3 regions of the Raoultella sp. genome follow, and region 3 is predicted to be linked to each of the others. Evidence: predicted binding sites of a transcription regulator. Region 3 holds the regulator's gene; each other region holds the start of a gene.
What was found. Region 3 encodes PurR, which represses purine synthesis genes. Its sites were predicted from a motif close to CANGCAAACGTTTGCNTG; they were not measured.
Positions count from the first base shown of each region.

Region 1: purT (formate-dependent phosphoribosylglycinamide formyltransferase) is a predicted target of PurR. The motif match lies at 2,948-2,965, and genes of this name have one in related genera.
Region 2: cvpA (colicin V production protein) is a predicted target of PurR. The motif match lies at 1,700-1,717, and genes of this name have one in related genera.

Region 1 is NZ_JBCNNS010000019.1:11,093-19,883, forward strand. Features, by position in the region: gene edd (phosphogluconate dehydratase) at 1-988, shown strand, start outside; gene ACZAHD_RS05075 (bifunctional 4-hydroxy-2-oxoglutarate aldolase/2-dehydro-3-deoxy-phosphogluconate aldolase) at 1,028-1,669, shown strand; gene purT (formate-dependent phosphoribosylglycinamide formyltransferase) at 1,730-2,908, opposite strand; gene ACZAHD_RS05085 (YebG family protein) at 3,044-3,472, shown strand; gene ACZAHD_RS05090 (tellurite resistance TerB family protein) at 3,570-4,256, shown strand; gene ptrB (oligopeptidase B) at 4,374-6,434, shown strand; gene exoX (exodeoxyribonuclease X) at 6,440-7,099, opposite strand; gene ACZAHD_RS05105 (DNA polymerase III subunit theta) at 7,178-7,408, opposite strand; gene yobA (CopC domain-containing protein YobA) at 7,535-7,909, shown strand; gene copD (copper homeostasis membrane protein CopD) at 7,913-8,782, shown strand.
Region 2 is NZ_JBCNNS010000212.1:83-4,828, reverse strand. Features, by position in the region: partial or broken gene folC (bifunctional tetrahydrofolate synthase/dihydrofolate synthase) at 1-873, shown strand, start outside; gene dedD (cell division protein DedD) at 863-1,573, shown strand; gene cvpA (colicin V production protein) at 1,772-2,260, shown strand; gene purF (amidophosphoribosyltransferase) at 2,294-3,811, shown strand; gene ACZAHD_RS21565 (UbiX family flavin prenyltransferase) at 3,969-4,553, shown strand.
Region 3 is NZ_JBCNNS010000080.1:8,653-17,443, forward strand. Features, by position in the region: gene ACZAHD_RS14705 (C40 family peptidase) at 1-365, shown strand, start outside; gene sodB (superoxide dismutase [Fe]) at 685-1,266, shown strand; gene ACZAHD_RS14715 (MFS transporter) at 1,306-2,472, opposite strand; gene cydH (cytochrome bd-I oxidase subunit CydH) at 2,636-2,725, opposite strand; gene purR (HTH-type transcriptional repressor PurR) at 3,022-4,047, shown strand; gene punR (DNA-binding transcriptional activator PunR) at 4,072-4,983, opposite strand; gene punC (purine nucleoside transporter PunC) at 5,093-6,277, shown strand; gene cfa (cyclopropane fatty acyl phospholipid synthase) at 6,574-7,722, shown strand; gene ACZAHD_RS14745 (riboflavin synthase subunit alpha) at 7,791-8,426, opposite strand; gene mdtK (MdtK family multidrug efflux MATE transporter) at 8,657-8,791, shown strand, end outside.

The DNA.
Region 1 (8,791 bases), on a different contig from region 3:
GATGCCGTTAGGCAAACTGATTGATGAGAAGGTGGTGGTGAACGGGATTGTTGCGCTGTTGGCAACCGGCGGTTCGACCAACCATACGATGCACCTGGTGGCGATGGCTCGCGCGGCGGGCATTATCATTAACTGGGATGATTTCTCGGATCTTTCCGACGTTGTGCCGCTGCTGGCGCGCCTTTACCCGAACGGTCCTGCGGATATTAACCATTTCCAGGCCGCGGGCGGCGTACCGGTTCTTATACGTGAGCTGCTGAAAGGCGGCCTGCTGCACGAAGATGTCAACACCGTGGCCGGTTTTGGTCTCTCCCGTTACACCATGGAGCCGTGGCTGAATAACGGCGAGCTGGACTGGCGCGAAGGGGCGACGGCGCCATTAGACGATCAGGTCATTGCGACTTTCAACAAGCCATTCTCTCGCCATGGCGGGACGAGAGTGCTGAGCGGTAACCTGGGGCGCGCAGTGATGAAAACCTCGGCCGTACCGGTTGAGAACCAAATTATTGAGGCGCCGGCGGTGGTGTTTGAAAGCCAGCACGACGTTTTGCCTGCTTTCGAAGCCGGACTGCTGGATAAGGATTGCGTGGTGGTTGTTCGCCATCAGGGGCCAAAAGCGAACGGCATGCCAGAATTACATAAACTTATGCCGCCACTTGGTGTATTATTGGACCGCCGTTTCAAAATTGCGCTGGTTACCGATGGTCGACTCTCCGGCGCATCAGGCAAGGTCCCGTCAGCAATCCACGTTACGCCTGAAGCGTACGATGGCGGCCTGCTGGCAAAAGTACGTGATGGCGATATCATCCGCGTTAACGGGCAGACGGGCGACCTGACGCTGCTGGTGGATGACGCTGAACTGGCCGCACGCCAGCCGCATGTTCCTGACCTCAGCGGTTCGCGTGTCGGGAGCGGCAGGGAAATGTTTGCAGCGCTGCGTGAAAAACTCTCCGGAGCAGAACAGGGCGCAACCTGCATCACTTTTTAAGACGATACAATTTGTAGATCTGGCGAGAGAGAAACTCTGATGAAAAACTGGAAAACAACTGCAGAAGCAATCCTCACCAACGGCCCGGTTGTCCCGGTGATCGTGGTGAAAAAGCTGGAACACGCTGTGCCGATGGCCAAAGCGTTGGTTGCTGGCGGCGTGCGTGTACTGGAGGTCACGCTGCGTACCGAATGTGCAATTGATGCGATCCGCGTGATTGCGAAAGAAGTGCCGGAGGCGATTGTCGGTGCAGGTACCGTCACAAACGTAGAGCAACTGAAAGCGGTCACCGAGGCTGGCGCGCAGTTTGCTATTAGCCCAGGTCTGACCGAGTCCCTGCTGAAAGCCGCGACTGAAGAAGGGACCATCCCGCTGATCCCGGGTATCAGCACCGTCTCTGAACTGATGCTGGGCATGCAGTATGGCCTGAAAGAGTTTAAATTCTTCCCGGCAGAAGCAAACGGTGGCGTGAAAGCGCTGCAGGCGATTGGCGGTCCGTTCGCGCATATCCGTTTCTGCCCGACTGGCGGGATCTCTCCGGCAAACTACCGCGACTACCTGGCACTGAACAGCGTGCTGTGCATCGGCGGCTCCTGGCTGGTTCCGGCGGATGCACTGGAAGCAGGCGATTACGACCGTATCACCAACATCGCTCGCGAAGCGGTTGAAGGCGCGAAGTAATTTTCACGCCCTGAACAATGGCAAAATCCAGACCCGGTCGCGTTGACGCAACCGGGTTTTTTATCCCTGAACCAGCACGGCTGACGCAGCGGCTTTCGCGCGCGCCACCGCCTCCTCGACGCTATCGGCGACGGCCAGTGTGACGCCCAGTCGACGAGAACCGTCAATATCCGGTTTACCGAACAGGCGTAGCTGCAGTCCCGCCCCTACCGCGCCCTGAAGATTGCTAAAGGTGACGTTCTGGCTGGTGAGCTGCGGCAGAATGACCGCGGAGGCTGCCGGACCATACTGGCGGATCGCGCCAACCGGCAGACCGAGAAAAGCGCGAACGTGCAGGGCAAATTCTGAGAGATCCTGGGAAATCAGCGTCACCATCCCGGTGTCGTGTGGGCGAGGGGAGACTTCACTGAAAATCACGTCATCGCCGCAGACGAACAGCTCCACACCAAACAGACCGTAGCCGCCGAGCGCCAGCACGACTTTGCTGGCAATCTCCTGTGCACGGGCCAACGCCTGCTCGCTCATCTGCTGCGGCTGCCAGGATTCGCGGTAATCACCATCCTCCTGACGATGGCCGACCGGCGCACAGAAATGGACGCCGTCGACCGCACTGACGGTAAGCAGGGTAATTTCAAAGTCGAAATTCACCACCCCCTCAACGATAACCCGACCGGCGCCAGCACGACCGCCTTGTTGCGCGTAGCGCCAGGCCTCAGCCGACTGGTCAGAGTGACGAATAAAGCTCTGGCCTTTACCAGAAGAGCTCATGACCGGCTTCACAATGCACGGAAGCCCAATCTCCGCGACGGCCTCGCGGAAGGTCGCTTCGCTGTCGGCAAACCGGTACGCCGAGGTGGGGAGCAGCAACTCCTCCGCGGCCAGACGGCGAATCCCTTCGCGATTCATGGTCAGTTTCGCCGCGCGGGCGGTAGGGACGACTTTCTGCCCGGCCCGCTCCAGCTCCACCAGCATATCCGTGGCAATAGCTTCAATTTCCGGCACGATAAAGTCGGGTTTTTCTTGCGCAATCAGTGCGCGCAGCGTTTCACCGTGCAGCATGTTGATGACGTGCGAACGGTGCGCTACCTGCATTGCTGGCGCATCGGGGTAGCGGTCGACCGCGATGGTTTCAATACCCAGCCGCTGGCACTCAATAGCGACTTCTTTACCCAGTTCGCCGGAACCTAACAACATCACTCGCGTCGCTGCCGGACGCAGCGCTGTGCCTAATAACGTCATGACTCTTTTCCACAGTAAAAAAACATGCGTCGCATTATAAACGAAAACGTTTGCGTCTGTCTTTATGACTGTTGGTTGAGTCCCGGGTGAAAATTTGCTATACTGTATAAAAATACAGTATAAAGGGGCTGCACAATGGCGGTTGAAATTAAATATGTGGTGATCCGCGAAGGTGAGGAAAAGATGTCGTTTACCAGCAAAAAAGAGGCCGATGCTTACGACAAAATGCTCGATCTTGCCGAGGTCCTCAACGACTGGCTGGTAGAGTGCCCGCTGACATTAGATGAAACCCAGCGCGATGAAATGGCAATGTGGCTGGCGGAACGCAAAGAGACATTGCACCACATTCTGAGGTCAGGAAAACTCCCGGAAGCGGAAGCGGAAGCGGAAGCGGAAGCGGAAGCGGAAGCGGAAGCGGAAGCGGAAGCGGAAGAAGATACGAGCGGCCAGGTTTCCCTGGATGAGAGCTCCGCGGCTGAAACCTCAGAGGCTCTGGCGGAGGGGGCGAGCGAGCCGCCCGCGGCAACCGTGCTCGCAAAATCGCGCAAGCCGAAGGCCGCCTGAGTCCGGCCGAATTTGCGCATCTTTAGCTGCACATAACATTTCCTGACATCTCGTCGTTTAGGCTGATGACATCGCGTAATCAGTAACGAGGGAAATCATGGCTAACTGGCTTAATCAACTCCAGTCCCTGCTGGGCCAACAGGGACCATCTTCCTCATCAGGCGAGCGGCAGGATGGTAAAAGCTTTCTCCTGCCCGGCGCGCTGGGCGGCCTGGCAGGGTTGCTGGTGGCCAGTAAGTTATCGCGCAAGCTACTGGCCAAATATGGCACCAGCGCACTGCTGGTTGGCGGCGGTGCGCTGGCGGGAAGCGTACTGTGGAATAAGTATCAGCAGAAAATGCGGGAAAATTCCCCGGCACAATCTGTCTTTTCCCCTGCGCAACCCGACAGGGCGTCAACCTCGCCAGCCTCCGGGCTTGATGCGCGCAGTGAACGGCTCATTCTGGCGCTGGTGTTTGCCGCTAAAAGCGATGGGCACATCGATGACAGCGAACGGGCACATATCGAAGAGCAGCTACGCGCCGCTGATATTGCCGTACAGGGGCGCGTATTGATCGATCGTGCCCTGGCGCAGCCGCTTGACCCGCAGCGCCTGGCGCAGAGCATCGACAACGAGCAAGAGGCGCTGGAAATCTATTACATCAGCTGTGCGGCGATCGATATCGACCATTTTATGGAGCGGAGCTATCTCAACGCCCTTGGTGAGGCTTTAGGCCTCCCGCCGGAAGTGCGCGCCGACATCGAACAGGATATCCAGGCACAAAAACAGGCGCTTTCTACCTAAATCAGCAGGTTTTGCTTGCAACGTGGGCCACTTTTGCCACCCTTATATACACGCCATCCTTCAAGCCGCTTCTTGAATGATTTTGTGTATGAAATACAGGATGCAGAAGACCAAAAGATGCCACCAAAAGCAAAACGAATCCCTCACGCCATGATCCTTCATGGCGATACCCGTATCGATAATTACTTCTGGCTGCGCGACGACGAGCGTTCGCGGCCTGAAGTGCTTGATTATCTTCGTGAAGAAAATGCGTACGGACAGCAGGTCATGTCCACTCAACGTAACCTGCAGGAGCGGGTACTAAAAGAGATTATTGACCGTATCCCGCCGCGCGAAGTCTCCGCACCCTACAGCAAAAATGGCTACCGCTATCGTCAGGTATATGAGCCGGGCTGTGAATACGCTATCTATCAGCGTCAGTCGGTGCTGAAAGAGGCGTGGGATGAATGGGACGTGCTGCTCGATAGCAACCAGCGCGCGGCGCAGAGCGAATTCTATACTCTCGGTGGACTGGGCATTTCGCCGGATAACACGATTATGGCGCTGGCAGAGGATTATCTCTCCCGAAGGCAGTATGGCCTGCGCTTGTGCAATCTGCAAAATGGCGAATGGTATCCTGAAGTACTGGAAAACGTTTCGCCGGAATTTGCCTGGAGCAATGATTCGCAAACGTTGTGGTATGTCCGTAAGCATCCGACGACGCTACTGCCTTATCAGGTCTGGCGGCATACCGTGGGCACGTCGCCGTTTTCCGATGTGCTGGTCTATGAGGAGAAGGATGAAACCTTCTACGTCAGCCTCCATACGACCACCTCCCGGCAATTCGCCGTGATCTATCTTGCCAGCGCGACAACCAGTGAAGTGCGGTTACTGAATACCGAGATGCCGGATGCGGAACCGGTATGTTTCCTGCCGCGACGTAAAGATCATGAGTACAGTCTCGATCACTACCAGCATGCCTTTTATCTTCGTTCCAACCGCGAGGGGAAAAACTTCGGTCTCTATCGTACCCATGAGCGCGACGAGCAGCTGTGGGAGACGCTGATCGCGCCGCGCCAGGATGTGATGCTCGAGGGATTCGCCCTGTTTACCGACTGGTTGGTGGTCGAGGAGCGCCAGCGCGGGTTAACCAGCCTGCGCCAGATTAACCGCAAGACCCGGGAAGCGGTTGGGATCGCCTTTGATGATCCGGCCTACGTGACCTGGCTTGCCTATAATCCGGAACCGGAAACTTCGCGCTTGCGCTACGGATACTCATCCATGACCACGCCGGATACGCTCTTTGAGCTGGATATGGATACCGGTGAGCGGCGGGTACTGAAACAGCAGGAAGTGAAAGGGTTTGATGCCAGTCATTATCGCAGCGAACATCTGTGGATTGAGGCCCGTGATGGCGTGGCGGTCCCTGTTTCGTTGGTCTATCAGCGTGAGCATTTCCGCAAGGGCATCAGCCCACTGCTGGTCTATGCCTACGGGTCGTACGGCGCCAGTGAAGATGCTGATTTCAGCGCCAGCCGGTTGAGCCTGCTCGATCGTGGTTTTGTGTTTGCGATTGCCCACGTTCGCGGTGGCGGTGAATTAGGGCAGCAGTGGTACGAAGACGGCAAGTTCCTGTGTAAGAAAAATACCTTTAACGATTATCTCGATGTCTGCGATGCGCTGCTGGCGCAGGGGTATGGCAACCCTCGCCTGTGCTATGGCATGGGCGGCAGCGCGGGCGGTATGTTAATGGGCGTCGCCATCAATGAGCGGCCAGAGCTGTTTCACGGCGTGGTGGCTCAGGTTCCGTTTGTGGATGTCCTCACCACGATGCTGGACGAGTCTATTCCGCTGACGACCGGGGAGTTTGAAGAGTGGGGAAATCCACAGGACGAAGAGTACTATCGCTACATGAAGAGCTACAGCCCTTACGATGGCGTCACGGCGCAGGCCTATCCCCATCTGCTGGTTACCACTGGCCTGCACGATTCCCAGGTGCAATATTGGGAACCGGCAAAATGGGTGGCGAAGCTGCGCGAACTGAAAACGGACGATAACCTGCTACTGCTTTGCACCGATATGGATTCAGGGCACGGAGGGAAGTCGGGGCGCTTTAAAAGCTATGAAGGGGTGGCGCTGGAGTTCGCCTTTCTGATTGGCCTGGCGCAGGGGACATTACCCGGCCAGGCGGACGTTTAGCGTCGCTACTCCCCGAGATAGTGCTTGAGCGTCAAGCGCAGCTCGGGGCTCATCCGATCCAGGTTATTGAACAGCCAGCGTAAATAGCCCGGGTCGTTTTCTGCTATTTCGGCCACCGCCCTGCCGCGATATTTACCGAAGGTAAAGGTGGTCAACAGCGACGGACGACCGGTAATGGTCGCCATCTCCTTAGGTTGCCAGCCGGAAACATTCATAATATCGAGAAGCAGCGCGGCGGTGATATAGCAGTCGTACAGCGCGCGGTGGTGATGCAGCCCCGCGGGCGTTGCGACGCTCAGTTTACGTGATTTATACAGTCCCATATTGCTGTATTTAATGCCTGGCCACAGGCGACGGGCCAGCTTCATGGTGCAGATCCACTCTCCGTGCATTTCCGGTAACACCCGGCGGTCGAAGCTGGCGTTGTGGGCGACATACCACCGGCTGCCGATGTAATGCGGCAGAATTTCTTCAATCCACGGTTTGTCGGCGACCATCTCTTCGGTGATACGGTGAATCGCCATGGCCTGAGGGCTGATAGGTCGGTCGGGACGAACCAGATGACTCATCGGATTGGTTATCTGACCATCGACAATATCAACAGAGGCAATTTCAACAATGCCTCCCTGCAGTCCGCAAGTTTCCGTATCGATTACGCGTAGCATGGCTCACTCCGGCCCAAAGAAACCAGCGTAATGGAATGCGCTGCGCTTGCCAACCGGGACGTCCGTAGGAGACGGGAATTATTTCGCTTTGGGTTCATAAGGCAGGCGCGACAGCGAAACAGACGCCAGACGATGGGCGATCAGGCGTTCACGGAACCAGTCACGCAGGTGTGACGGTTGCTCCCGCTCAACTAAATCGGCGACAACAGGCATGTTGTAACGCTCTTTAAAGGCGACACCGGCCGCGGCAAGGTCGACGTTCACTTTATCCATCTCGTCCTGCGAAATTTTGGCCAGATTCTTTTCCATTTAGTTTCTCCTTCATGATGCCGAAAAACGCGCGGGCGCGACGTCAGACCGGGACGCAGCGCTCGACTACGCTATTATACAGGGTTATTCTCTGTGCTACATACATAACGAAAAGGAATGACGATTATGCGTACCATCGCCGGGCGCGCGCTGCGTGCCTCTGCTTTTTTCGCCGGTTTCCTGGCCAGCGCCGCAGCCTTTGCTCATGCGCATCTTCAACAGCAAACGCCTGCCGCAGATTCCACGGTCGCCGCTTCTCCTGCATCACTGACCCTGAGATTTTCTGAAGGTATCGAAACGGCCTTTAGCGCAGTGACCGTGACCGGCCCGCAGCAGAACGCCGTTGCGACCGGAAAGCTTGCGCGCAGCGACAGCGATAAAGCCCAACTGATTGTTCCGCTGACGCAGCCGCTGTCTGCGGGGGAGTATACCGTTGACTGGCACGTGGTCTCCGTTGATGGCCATAAAACCAAAGGGCAATACCACTTTACCGTGAAATAACTCATGCTCGCGGGAATCTATATCGGTCTGCGCTTCATCCACTTTCTCTCGCTGATGATGGCGTTTGGCTGCGTGCTGTATGGCGCGTGGTGGGCGCCGTTGACGTTGCGGCGTTTGCTGATGCAGCGCTTCTTCCCGCTACTGCGGCATCTTTTGCTGCTCAGCGCGGTTTCTGCGCTGCTGATGCTGATGGTACAAGGCGGCCTGATGGGGAACGGTTGGGGGGACCTCTGGCAACCTGCGATCTGGCAAGCCGTTGCTGGTACCCGCTTTGGCAGCGTCTGGGTCTGGCAGATTGTTCTGGCGTGGATTGCGCTGGCGATCGCGTGGCTTAAACCGCGTCATCCGGCGCGTTTGCTGTTGGTGCTGCTGTGTGCGCAGATCTTGCTGATGGCGGGCGTGGGCCATGCGGCAATGAGCGAGGGTGTGCGGGGTGTGGTGCAGCGGACTAACCACGCTGTGCATCTGCTCTGCGTCGCCGGTTGGTTCGGCGGGTTGCTGCCGTTCATCTACTGCCTGCGCCTGGCGCTCGGGCGCTGGCGTCAAGCCGCTATCGGCGCCATGATGCGCTTTTCTCGCTACGGGCATCTGGCGGTCGCGGGTGCGATTGCCAGCGGTGTGGTGAATGCGTTGCTGATCCAGGGCGGATTATTCCGTGATTCACTCTGGGGAGAGATGTTATTGATCAAATGTGCCCTGGCCGCAGGGATGGTAGCAATTGCGCTGGTGAACAGGTATGTTCTGGTGCCACGTATGTCGGTGAACGGAACGCGAGCGGAGCAGCTTATTTTGCGCACCACACAGGTTGAAATGGCACTCGGAATATTGGCGCTGCTGGCTGTCAGCCTGTTTGCAACCTGGGAACCTTACTGAATTAACTGG
Region 2 (4,746 bases), on a different contig from region 3:
TGGTTGTTTAAGCAGGCGCAGCTCGACGTGGTGATCCTTGAGGTTGGTCTCGGCGGGCGCCTTGATGCCACCAATATCGTCGATGCTGATGTGGCGGTGGTGACCAGCATTGCCCTGGATCATACTGATTGGCTGGGGCCGGATCGGGAAAGCATTGGCCGTGAGAAGGCCGGTATTTTCCGTGCTGCTAAACCTGCCATCGTTGGCGAGCCGGAGATGCCCCATACTACTGCTGAAGTGGCCGCCGGGAAAGGCGCGATGCTTCTGCGACGCGATGTCGACTGGCGCTATGTCGCCGATGCGCAGACGTGGTCATTCAGCGACGGGGAGGGGACTCTGGTGGATTTACCGTTGCCGCAGATTCCAATGCCGAATGCGGCAACGGCGCTGGCAGCGCTGCGAGCCAGCCGACTTAAGCTGAGCGATCGGGCGATTCGCGACGGTATTAAACAGGCCATGCTGCCGGGACGTTTTCAGATAATCCGCGAAGCGCCGCGCGTTATTCTTGATGTGGCGCATAACCCCCATGCGGCCGCCTGGCTCGCCGGACGTCTCAAAAGCCTGTCGAAAACGGGGCGCGTGCTGGCGGTTGTTGGTATGCTGCATGATAAAGATATTGCTGGCACGCTGGCAAACCTGACGGCGGAAGTGGATAGCTGGTACTGTGCGCCTCTGGAAGGGCCGCGCGGTGCAACGGCACAACAGCTGCAGGAGCATTTACGCGCAGGAAAAGCTTACGCCAATGTGGCTCAGGCCTGGCATGCGGCAATGGCCGATGCCAGACCGGAAGATACGGTGCTGGTGTGTGGTTCATTCCATACGGTGGCGCATGTAATGGAAGAAATAGAGGCGGGGAGAATCGGTGGCGAGTAAGTTTCAGAACCGTTTAGTCGGGACGATTGTGCTGGTCGCGCTGGGGGTGATTATCCTCCCGGGTCTGCTTGACGGTCAGAAAAAGCATTATCAGGACGAATTCGCGGCAATTCCACTGGTGCCAAAACCGGGCGACCGCGATGAGCCGGATATGCTCCCGGCGGCGACTCAGGCACTTCCGGCTCAGCCGCCGGAGGGCGCGGCTGAAGAGGTCAGAGCGGGAGACGCCGCTGCACCGTCATTGGATCCGTCGCGCATCCCGGTTAACAGCAACAGTTTCGATGATGTACAGGAGCCGGTTGTTGCGCCGAAGCCGCAGCCCAAACCACAGGCTCAACCTCAACCTCAATCTAAACCGCAGCCCCAGTCGCCGAAGCCGGTTGAGAAGCCGCAGTCGCAGCAACAAACCGTTGCTCAGACGCAGCCGACGAAACCGGCAGAGATACCTGCTCCGACCGGTAAAGCCTATGTGGTGCAGCTTGGCGCGCTGAAGAATGCGGATAAGGTCAATGAAATCGTCGGTAAGCTACGTTCCTCCGGCTTTAAGGTCTACACGTCGCCTTCGACACCGGTTCAGGGTAAAATTACCCGTATTCTGGTCGGCCCCGACGCTTCAAAAGATAAACTGAAAGGGCAGCTTGGCGACCTGAAACAGCTCTCCGGCCTGAGCGGTGTGGTCATGGGATATAGCCCCAACTAATCTTCCCCCTCTCCGCGCTGGTGAGGGGGAAAGCTCCTGTCTGACGCGCTTTCAGGAGGCGAAAGACAGCATGGCGTTGAATGTTTTTTCAGCGCCATTTTTATTTCTGTAGGGCACGGAAATCCCTACGCAAACGTTTTCTTTTTCTGTTAGAATGCGCCCCGAACCGGACGACAGGGCGTAAATCGTGGGATGTTTATGGTCTGGATTGATTACGTCATTATAGCGGTGATTGGTTTTTCCTGTCTGGTAAGCCTGATCCGCGGCTTTATTCGTGAAGCGTTATCGCTGGTAACCTGGGGATGCGCTTTCTTTGTTGCCAGCCATTACTACACTTATCTGGCTGTCTGGTTCACGGGTTTTGAAGACGAAATGGTCCGCAATGGGATTGCTATCGCGATATTGTTTATCGCAACGCTTATCGTTGGCGCCATCGTTAACTATGTGATTGGCGCACTGGTTGAGAAAACGGGCCTGTCGGGTACCGACAGGGTGTTAGGGATCTGTTTTGGCGCCCTGCGTGGCGTGCTGATTGTCTCTGCGATTCTGTTCTTTCTCGATAGCTTTACCGGTATGGCGAAAAGCGAAGACTGGCAAAAGTCAGAGCTTATCCCGCAGTTCAGTTTCGTTATCAGATGGTTTTTTGACTATCTGCAAAGCTCGTCAAGTTTCTTGCCCAAAGCATAAGCGTTGGGATGTGGCTGAACGAGGAAAAGACGTATGTGCGGTATTGTCGGTATCGCCGGTGTTATGCCGGTAAACCAGTCGATTTATGACGCGTTAACGGTGCTTCAGCATCGTGGCCAGGATGCCGCAGGCATCATCACTATTGATGCAAATAATTGTTTCCGTTTGCGTAAGGCCAACGGACTGGTGAGTGACGTTTTCGAAGCTCGCCATATGCAGCGTATGCAGGGCAATATGGGTATTGGCCATGTTCGCTATCCTACGGCGGGCAGCTCAAGTGCCTCCGAGGCACAGCCTTTTTATGTCAACTCACCGTATGGTATTACGTTGGCGCACAATGGCAATCTGACCAATGCGCACGAGCTGCGTAAGAAGCTGTTTGAAGAAAAACGCCGCCATATCAACACCACCTCCGATTCTGAAATCCTGCTCAACATCTTCGCCAGCGAGCTGGATAACTTCCGTCATTATCCGCTGGAAGCGGATAACATTTTTGCCGCGATTGCTGCGACGAATCGTCAAATCCGCGGCGCTTATGCCTGTGTGGCGATGATCATTGGTCACGGTATGGTTGCCTTCCGCGATCCGAACGGCATTCGTCCTCTGGTGTTGGGGAAACGTGATGTTGGCGATGGCCGTACCGAGTATATGGTGGCCTCCGAAAGCGTGGCGCTCGATACCCTTGGCTTCGAATTCCTGCGCGATGTGGCGCCGGGTGAAGCGGTCTATATTACCGAGAAGGGCCAGCTGTTTACCCGCCAGTGCGCTGAGAATCCGGTCAGCAACCCGTGCCTCTTTGAGTACGTCTATTTTGCTCGCCCGGACTCGTTTATCGACAAGATTTCCGTCTACAGTGCCCGTGTCAATATGGGCACTAAGTTGGGCGAGAAGATTGCCCGCGAATGGGAAGATCTGGATATCGACGTGGTGATTCCGATTCCGGAAACCTCCTGCGATGTCGCGCTGGAAATTGCCCGTATCCTCGATAAACCTTATCGCCAGGGTTTCGTAAAAAACCGTTACGTTGGCCGGACATTCATCATGCCGGGTCAGCAGCTGCGCCGGAAGTCGGTGCGTCGTAAGCTCAATGCAAACCGCGCTGAGTTCCGCGACAAAAACGTGCTACTGGTGGATGACTCCATCGTGCGTGGTACCACCTCGGAGCAGATTATCGAGATGGCGCGCGAAGCCGGTGCGAAAAAAGTTTATCTGGCTTCCGCTGCGCCAGAGATTCGTTTCCCGAACGTTTACGGCATTGATATGCCGACGGCAACCGAGCTTATTGCCCACGGTCGCGAAGTGGACGAAATCCGCCAGATCATCGGCGCTGATGGCCTTATCTTCCAGGATCTGAACGATCTGATTGATGCCGTGCGTGCGGAAAACCCGGATATTCAACAGTTTGAATGTTCGGTATTTAACGGCGTGTACGTCACCAGGGATGTGGACCAACAGTACCTTGATTATCTCGATTCCTTACGTAATGACGATGCGAAAGCGGTGCAGCGTCAGAACGAAGTGGAAAACTTAGAGATGCATAACGAAGGCTAAGCCACACCTTTGTTATCAAAGCCCGCCATCGTCAGATTGCGGGCTTTTTGCTTTGCGGGCCCCGAAAGCACGGCTTCACGCTTAGCGGGCCGCAAGGCTTGCGTCCGGTGCTATAATCCGGCAAAGTCTGCCCCATTCGGTGGAAGAGGCAATCAGCGTGAAACGACTTATTATTGGTATCTCCGGCGCCAGCGGCGCCATTTACGGTGTACGATTGCTGCAGATTTTACGCGATGTGCCTGATGTCGAGACGCATCTGATCATGAGTCAGGCAGCGCGGCAGACGTTGGCGCTGGAGACCAGGTATTCCCTGCGGGAAGTGCAGGCCCTGGCTGATGTGGTTCATGATGCGCGTGATATCGCCGCCAGTATCTCGTCGGGGTCGTTTAAGACTGTCGGAATGGCGATATTGCCTTGTTCCGTGAAAACGCTTTCCGGCATTGTTCACAGCTATACCGATGGTCTGCTGACCCGCGCGGCGGACGTGGTCCTTAAAGAGCGTCGCCCGCTGGTTTTGTGCGTTCGGGAAACGCCGTTCCATCTTGGGCATCTGCGCCTGCTGGTGCAGGCCGCGGAGATGGGCGCGGTGATCATGCCGCCGGTTCCGGCCTTCTACCATCGCCCGCAAACCCTCGATGATGTGATTAACCAGACGGTCAACCGGGTCATCGATCAGTTCGATATTACCCTCCCCCAGGATCTCTTTACCCGTTGGCAGGGGCCTTCTGACGCACTAAAGTAGTGCGTATCGTCAACTTTTGCGTCTCCGCAGTGCAATTTTGTCGCCTCGATCAAATCCTCGACATTTAATTTGTTTTTTTGCGTTTGGCCACTGCGGTTTGTCCGTCAATGCTGCTATCTTCCCTCTCAAGACAATCCTGCAACTTTATATTAACAAATTTAACACTGTTTCCAGCACGTACTGAGAAGATGGC
Region 3 (8,791 bases):
AGATTGGCAAACCCTATCGCTGGGGCGGAACCTCGCCGCGCACCGGTTTCGACTGCAGTGGGCTGGTTTACTACGCCTATAAGGATCTGGTAAAAATCCGCATTCCGCGCACCGCCAATGAGATGTATCACCTGCGCGATGCCCGCCCGGTCGATCGCGGTGAACTGCAGAGCGGCGATCTGGTCTTCTTCCGCACCCGTGGACGCGGCACCGCTGATCACGTCGGCGTTTACGTTGGTAACGGCAAATTTATTCAGTCGCCGCGTACCGGCCGAGATATCCAGATAACCTCATTAAGCGAAGATTACTGGATTCGCCACTATGTCGGCGCACGCCGCGTGATGACCCCCAAAACCATCCGCTGAATCTCACCTGCCGCGCCTGCGGCAGGTCAACTCTCTGGCTTTTTCAGATATCTCTTTCTATTTCAACAGCGCAACAGCATTCGACCGACTCTGCTGAAATGCGATGCCTTGCCGTCCGGCTAAGGCCTGACCGACTGCGTTTGTTAAACATACCCTTTATCATTGCAAGGCTTTTAACTCCCTGCTGCAAGTGTTAGCATCCTGATCACAATAAAAACCTGTTGCACTCGCCCCGGCGAGGGGCAAGAGATGCTGTTCTGGATGGTAAAACATCCTTTGAATGTGAGCTCGAAAACAAGAAGTTATAAGGAGAGTAACAATGTCGTTTGAATTACCTGCATTACCGTATGCAAAAGACGCCCTGGCGCCGCACATTTCCGCAGAAACCCTGGAATACCACTACGGCAAACATCACCAGGCCTATGTCACCAACCTCAATAACCTGATCAAAGGCACCGAGTTTGAAGGTCAATCTTTAGAAGCGATCGTCCGCGCTTCCGAAGGTGGTATCTTTAACAATGCGGCCCAGGTCTGGAACCATACATTCTACTGGAACTGCCTCGCGCCGAATGCGGGCGGCGAGCCGGAAGGTGAGCTGGCGACTGCCATCAATCAGTCCTTCGGCAGCTTCGCAGACTTCAAAGCGAAATTTACCGACGCGGCAGCGAAGAACTTTGGTGCAGGCTGGACATGGCTGGTTAAAAATGCCGATGGCAGCCTGAGCATTGTCTCCACCAGCAACGCTGGCACGCCGCTGACCGGCGACGCCAAACCGCTGCTGACCGTGGATGTCTGGGAACATGCCTATTACATCGACTACCGTAACGCCCGTCCTGACTATCTGGCGCACTTCTGGGCGCTGGTAAACTGGAAGTTTGTGGCGGCCAATCTGGCGGCCTAAAACGCGAACGCAGAAGGGGCAACCCTTCTGCGAATATACCTACGGTTCGACCAACGCCTCTTCCGGCTGTGAACGCCCGCCAACCAGCACCAGCAGCAGCGCCACCCCGGCAATTATCGCCCCCATCACCGGCACAAAGGCATAGCCCAGCCCGCCGGAAATCACCGCACCGCCGGCTGCCGCGCCCAGCGCATTGCCGAGGTTAAATGCCCCGATATTGACCGACGAAGAGAGCCCCGGCGCTTCATGGGCTACCCGCATCACCCGCATTTGCAGCGGCGGAACCACGGCGAAAGTCGCCGCCCCCCAGACTACCATACTGATAGCGGCCCCCAGTTGCGTCTGCGCCAGCAGCGGAATTGCCAGCATGATAACCATCAGCAGCAGCAGAAATCCCTTCAGCGTCCCGGAGACGGAACGGTCGGCGAATTTACCGCCCAGATAGTTACCCAGCGAAAAGCCGACGCCAATCAACACCAGCATGGCGGTGACAAACAGCGGCGAGGCGTGCGTAATGGTATGCAGTACAGGTGAAATATAGGTGTAGAGGGTAAACATGGCACCGGCCCCCAGCACAGTCGTCAGCAGCGCGGAGAGCACCTGCGGACGAACCAGCACGGAAAGCTCCTGTTTTACGTTCGGACGTTCACCAGCGCGGCCTTGAGGCAACGAGAACCACAGGCTAACCATCGCCACCAGTCCCAGACCTGCCGTCGCGAGGAACGACATCCGCCAGCCGATGGTTTCGCCAAGCCATGTCGCCGCCGGAACGCCGCCAATATTAGCGATGGTCAACCCCATGAACATGGTCGCCACCGCGCTGGCCTGTTTGTGTTTCGGCACCACGCTCGCCGCAACCACCGAACCGAGGCCGAAGAAAGCTCCGTGGTTAAGGCTGGTGATAATGCGTGAAATCAGTAGCGTAGTGTAATCCGGCGCCATTGAGGAGAGGACGTTACCCAGCGTGAAGATCGCCATCAGAAAAATCAGTGCATTTCTGCGCGCGCGATGAGAGAGCAGCAAAGTCATTAGCGGCGCCCCGACCATCACGCCGATCGCATAAGCACTGATCAGCATTCCCGCCGCCGGAATTGACACGTCGACGCCTTTGGCAATCACCGGCAGCAGCCCCATCGGGGAAAACTCCGTGGTACCAATACCAAACGCGCCTATCGCCAGCGCTAACAAGGGAAAGTTGATTTTCATTCAATGACTCCAGCAGACCGTCATCGGCAACGGTATCTCATCAGAAGTCAAAAGCATGACATCAATCACAAAAAAACAAAAGTAAACGAAATGGCAAAAGATTTTTGCGAAATTGATAATAATGGCGGGATATCGGGGGAAAGGGGCCTCTCCCCCGGATAAATCAGTGCAGTACCGCGGTCAGGGCGGCGGCCACGATGAGCCCCAGGACAATAATCGTTGTCGTCAGCGAAAACTTTAAATCGGTATCCATCAATTTTTCTCCCCAGTTATCCCCACACGAAAAGTGAGCTTGCTCATTTTTGCACAATATCGCACAAAAATCTTCCATGTTTTAGGGTGATGCACATTTTTGCTCTTCCCCTTTGCCGCAAGATCGGACAAAATCCCACGCTAATTTGAAAGCGTATCGGCCATTGACCCCTTCCTGTCGTTCTGTGTCGTTTTCCCGACGTGATGCAATGTTGAAAATTGTATTCAGGGTGTGTACAGGCAAACGTTTACGTATCGATAATCAGACGATCAGGTCAAGGTCTGGAGTGAGAAGTAATGGCAACAATTAAAGATGTAGCGAAGCGCGCAAACGTTTCCACTACAACAGTATCACATGTAATTAACAAAACCCGTTTCGTGGCGGAAGAAACCCGCAACGCCGTGTGGGCGGCGATCAAAGAGCTGCACTATTCTCCAAGCGCCGTTGCTCGCAGCCTGAAGGTTAATCACACCAAATCGATCGGTCTGCTGGCCACCAGCAGCGAAGCGGCCTATTTCGCTGAGATTATTGAATCTGTAGAAAAGAGCTGTTTCCAGAAAGGCTATACTCTGATTTTGGGCAATGCGTGGAACGATCCCGAAAAACAGCAGGCCTATCTGTCGATGATGGCGCAAAAGCGTGTCGACGGCATGCTGGTTATGTGTTCTGAATACCCGGAATCGGTGCTCCGCATGCTGGAAGAGTACCGCCATATTCCGATGGTGGTCATGGACTGGGGTGAATCCAAAGCCGACTTCACCGATTCGGTGATCGATAACGCCTTCGAAGGCGGCTATATGGCCGGGCGCTACCTGGTCGAACGCGGCCACCGCGAGATCGGCGTGATCCCTGGCCCGCTGGAACGTAACACCGGCGCCGGGCGCCTGGCCGGCTTTATGAAAGCCATGGAAGAAGCGCAGATTGCCGTTCCGGAAAGCTGGATTGTTCAGGGGGACTTCGAGCCTGAATCCGGCTACCGTGCAATGCAGCAGATCCTCAGCCAGCAGCATCGCCCGACGGCGGTCTTCTGCGGCGGCGATATCATGGCGATGGGCGCAATCTGTGCTGCGGATGAGATGGGTCTGCGCGTACCGCAGGACATTTCGCTGATCGGGTATGATAACGTGCGTAACGCCCGCTATTTCAGCCCGGCGCTGACCACCATCCATCAGCCGAAAGATTCGCTGGGGGAAGCGGCCTTCAATATGTTGATGGATCGTATCGTCAACAAACGTGAAGAGTCCCAGTCGATCGAGGTTCACCCGCGACTGGTAGAGCGCCGCTCCGTCGTCGACGGCCCGTTCGTCGATTACCGTCGCTAATCAATCGTGCGGCGCCGGCTATGTCTATTCCGGCGCCCGTAGCCACTCCCGGTTTAACGTTTCACTGTCCCCCAGATAATCCAGCAGCCACAAAAGGGCCGGTGAGGCGTCACTCTGCTGCCAAGTCAGGCAACACGCAGCGTCCGGGAACGGATTTTCCAGCGCCAGCACGGTCCATTCGCCACGGTCAATCCAGGGGCGAGCAAAATGGCTCGGCACCATTCCTACGCACAATCCCGCCGAGAGGCAGGTGGCCGATGATTCCCAGTCCGGCACCACCACCCTTTTCTGGTTATCCAGTAGCCAGGTCGTGCGTTTCGGCAATGAGCGAGAGGTATCTTCCCGGACCAACGACGGCCAGTTGCGCAACACGTCATCGCTGAGCGGCCCGGTCATCTGCGCCAGCGGATGATGGCTCGCCACCACGCAATCCCAGCTCAGCATCCCCATATCACGAAAGGCGTAGCGCCCCCCTACCGGAATCGAACGGGTTGCTCCGATAGCCAGTTCCACGCGTCCGTCGGCCAGCGCGTCCCAGACGCCGTTGAAGACCTCCTGAAAAACAATCAGCTCGACATCCGGAAAGTGACGATAAAAATCGACAATCATCTGCCGCATACGGGCTGGTTTAACGATGTCATCCACGGCTATCGACAGCTGACCGCGCCAACCGTTGGCTATCTGCTGACACTGCTGGCGAGTGATCTGCATTTTTTTGATAACAGATCGTCCTTCCTGTAAAAACCAGAGCCCGGCGGGGGTCAATTCGACATCGCGATGGCGGCGTTCAAACAGCGGTACCGCCAGCCACTCTTCCAACTGACGTACAGTATAACTGACCGCCGAAGGTACGCGGTGCAGTTCCTGCGCCGCTGCGCTAAAGCTGCCGTTGCGGGCTACAGCATCAACAACTTCGAGTGAGTATTCGGACCACATATTCTGCCTGCAAAAATTTTGAATGCATGTAGCAAATATTAGCGTTTCACAAGCCAGAATGCACTCCCTACACTCTGCGGCATCATATCTGCATCTATAAGAGAATGTTATGCAACAACCCGGGAAAGGATTTTTAGTGTGGCTGGCGGGACTCAGCGTGCTGGGTTTCCTGGCCACCGACATGTATCTGCCGGCCTTTTCGGCTATTCAGCAGGATCTCAATACCTCTGCGGCATCGGTCAGCGCCAGCCTGAGTCTGTTCCTCGCCGGCTTCGCCATCGGACAGTTGTTCTGGGGCCCGCTCTCGGACCGCTACGGACGTAAACCAATTCTGCTGACCGGGCTGGCTATCTTCGCTATCAGCTGTCTGGGGATGCTGTGGGTGCGTGATGCCACCCTGATGCTGGTGCTGCGCTTTATTCAGGCAATCGGCGTCTGTGCCGCAGCGGTGACCTGGCAGGCGATGGTCACGGATTATTACCCCGCTCAGCACACTAACCGTATTTTCGCCACCATTATGCCGCTGGTGGGCTTATCGCCAGCGCTGGCACCGTTGCTCGGCAGTTGGCTGCTCACCCATCTGGAATGGCAGGCTATTTTTGCTACCCTTTTTGCCATCGCCCTGCTGCTGATGGTCCCCGCCCTACGCCTGAAGCCGATCGTCAGGCCGCAGGGTGACGTCCGCGAAAAACTGACTTTTATGACGCTGCTGCGCTCACGCGAATACAGCGGAAACGTACTGATTTACGCCGCCTGCTCCGCCAGCTTTTTTGCCTGGTTGACCGGGTCGCCGTTTATTCTCCATGAAATGGGCTACGGTCCAACCGCCATTGGTCTTAGCTATGTCCCGCAGACTATCGCCTTTTTAGTCGGTGGCTATGGGTGCCGCGCGGTGCTGCAGAAATGGCAGGGTCAACAACTGTTGCCCTGGCTGCTGGTGATTTTCGCCGTCAGCGTGGCGGCAACCTGGATGGTTGGCATGGTGGCGGATGCCTCAATTATTGCGGTGATGATTCCCTTCTGCGTGATGGCTATTGTTAATGGCGGGATTTACCCGATAGTTGTCGCCCAGGCGCTGAAGCCGTTCCCGCAGGCGACCGGTCGTGCCGCCGCGCTGCAAAACACGCTGCAACTCGGCCTGTGTTTCCTGACCAGTCTGCTGGTTTCCGCGCTGATTGCCACGCCGCTGCAGACCACCACCAGCGTGATGCTGGTCTCTATTGTGCTGGCCGGACTGGGCTATTTTATGCAACGTCAGAGCACTTACCTGAACACGGAATCGTCACATGCATAAACACATTTCAGTGATGTTACGGCTCAGTAATTAGCATGCTAATATATTTTTATTGAAAGCCTGATTTCAGCGGCCTATACTGGATCCGGCTTCACATAAATAAATTATTTTTTAAGATTAACGGGAGCAGGATGCATCCCGTTTCACCATGGAAGGCCTTTCGGCAAGGGTTATCACCCTTCCTCTGTTCTACGTCGGATAGCAGCTTCACGGATATTCCGTGAGATTTCTCACAAAGCCAAAAAAGCGTCTACGCTGTTTTAAGGTTCTGATCACTTGGGCGTGATGGAGAAGCTATGAGTTCATCGTGTATAGAAGAAGTAAGCGTACCAGACGACGACTGGTACCGAATTGCAACCGAATTACTCGGCCGCGCGGGTATTGAAGTCAATGGGCCCGCCCCCTCCGATCTGCGGATTAACAATCCGCTCTTTTTTAAGCGTGTTTTACAGGAAGGGTCGCTGGGGTTAGGTGAAAGTTATATGGACGGCTGGTGGGATTGCGAACGGCTGGATATATTCTTCCATAAAGTATTGCGTGCCGGGCTGGAAAATCAACTCCCGCATCATTTCAAAGATACGTTGCGCATCGTGGGCGCTCGCCTGTTTAATCTACAAAGTAAAAAGCGTTCCTGGATTGTCGGAAAAGAACATTACGATCTGGGCAACGATCTTTTCAGCCGGATGCTCGACCCGTATATGCAATATTCCTGCGCGTACTGGAATGAGGCACAATCGCTGGAAGAGGCACAGGAGGCAAAATTAGATCTTATTTGCCGCAAGCTGCAGTTGGAACCGGGGATGCGGGTGCTGGATATTGGCTGCGGCTGGGGTGGACTGGCTTATTATATGGCCAAAAATTATCACGTCAGCGTGGTCGGGGTGACCATTTCTGCCGAGCAGCAAAAAATGGCTCAGCAGCGATGCGAAGGGTTAGATGTCACAATTTTGCTGCAGGATTATCGCGACCTGCACGACCACTTTGATCGTATTGTTTCCGTCGGGATGTTTGAACACGTGGGACCGAAAAATTACGCCACCTATTTTGAAGTGGTGGATCGTAATTTGAAACCTGACGGCCGTTTCTTACTGCACACCATTGGCTCCCAAAAAACGGACCACAATGTCGATCCGTGGATCAATAAATATATCTTCCCCAACGGTTGTCTGCCTTCGGTTCGTCATATCGCACAAGCCAGCGAATCCCATTTTGTGATGGAAGACTGGCACAATATCGGTGCCGATTACGATACCACGCTGATGGCCTGGTACGACCGTTTTCTGACCAGTTGGCCCGATATCGCCGATAACTATTCGGAACGTTTTAAACGTATGTTTAGCTATTATCTGAACGCCTGCGCGGGAGCATTTCGCGCGCGTGATATTCAACTCTGGCAGGTGGTCTTTTCTCGCGGAGTGGAAAACGGCCTTCGCGTTGCCCGCTAAAAGTATCCCCCGTTAAAACGGGGGATATCCTTTTCTTTCATCGCGCTTAATTCGGCATCAACGCCCCATCATTCATCGTCAAGCGGCTGGGCTGCTTCTTTTGCTGCCAGTACGCGTTCCACGGTATCAACCACCGCCTGGGTTTGCGGGTCGATCTCGATATTCACCCGGTCGCCAAGTTTTTTGACGCCAAGCGTGGTGCGCTGCAGCGTTTCCGGGATCAAATGCACGCAAAAACGCGTCGGTGTCACTTCACCGACCGTCAGACTGATCCCGTCAACACCAATAAATCCTTTATAGAGGATATATTTCATCAGCGTCGGGTCCTGAACCTTAAACCAGATCTGGCGATTATTTTCCGAGGTCAGGATCTTGACGATTTCTGCGGTGGTCATAATGTGACCGGACATCAGATGGCCGCCAATCTCATCGCTGAATTTTGCCGCTCGTTCCACGTTTACCACGTCCCCCACCTGTACGGCGCCAAGGTTGGTAATACGCAGTGTCTCTTTCATCAGATCAAAACTGATGCGCGGACCGTTAATTTCGGTGACCGTCAGGCAGCAACCATTGTGTGCCACCGATGCCCCGGTCTCGATGCCGGCAAGCATATGCTCAGGCAGCTCTACCACATGAGTGCGAAAATTGGGTTTCTCATCGATGGACACCACTTTCGCGGTCCCCTGTACAATGCCAGTAAACATGCTTTACTCCTGTCGACTTTCGTGACGGTATCATTACCGTTATACCTGCCGGGAACAATACCAGTTGGCAAAACAGGTTGCCAGCGCGCATCGTGCCCTACCATTTTTTCACTGGCTTAATGGCGTATCCTCGCTACAATAGACTGGAAAACCCCCTCTGCTCTTTCTTCTTGCTGCCATTTACGGCGGCTTTTTTAGTCTCAAAATAACAACAATATAAAGGTGTTCACGTGCAGAAGTATTTTATTGAAGCGCGTCAGTTATTAGCACTGGCCATTCCTGTGATCCTCGCACAGGTCGCCCAGTCCTCCATGGGCTTTGTCGATACCGTGATGGCAGGTGGCTACAGCGCCACCGATATGGCG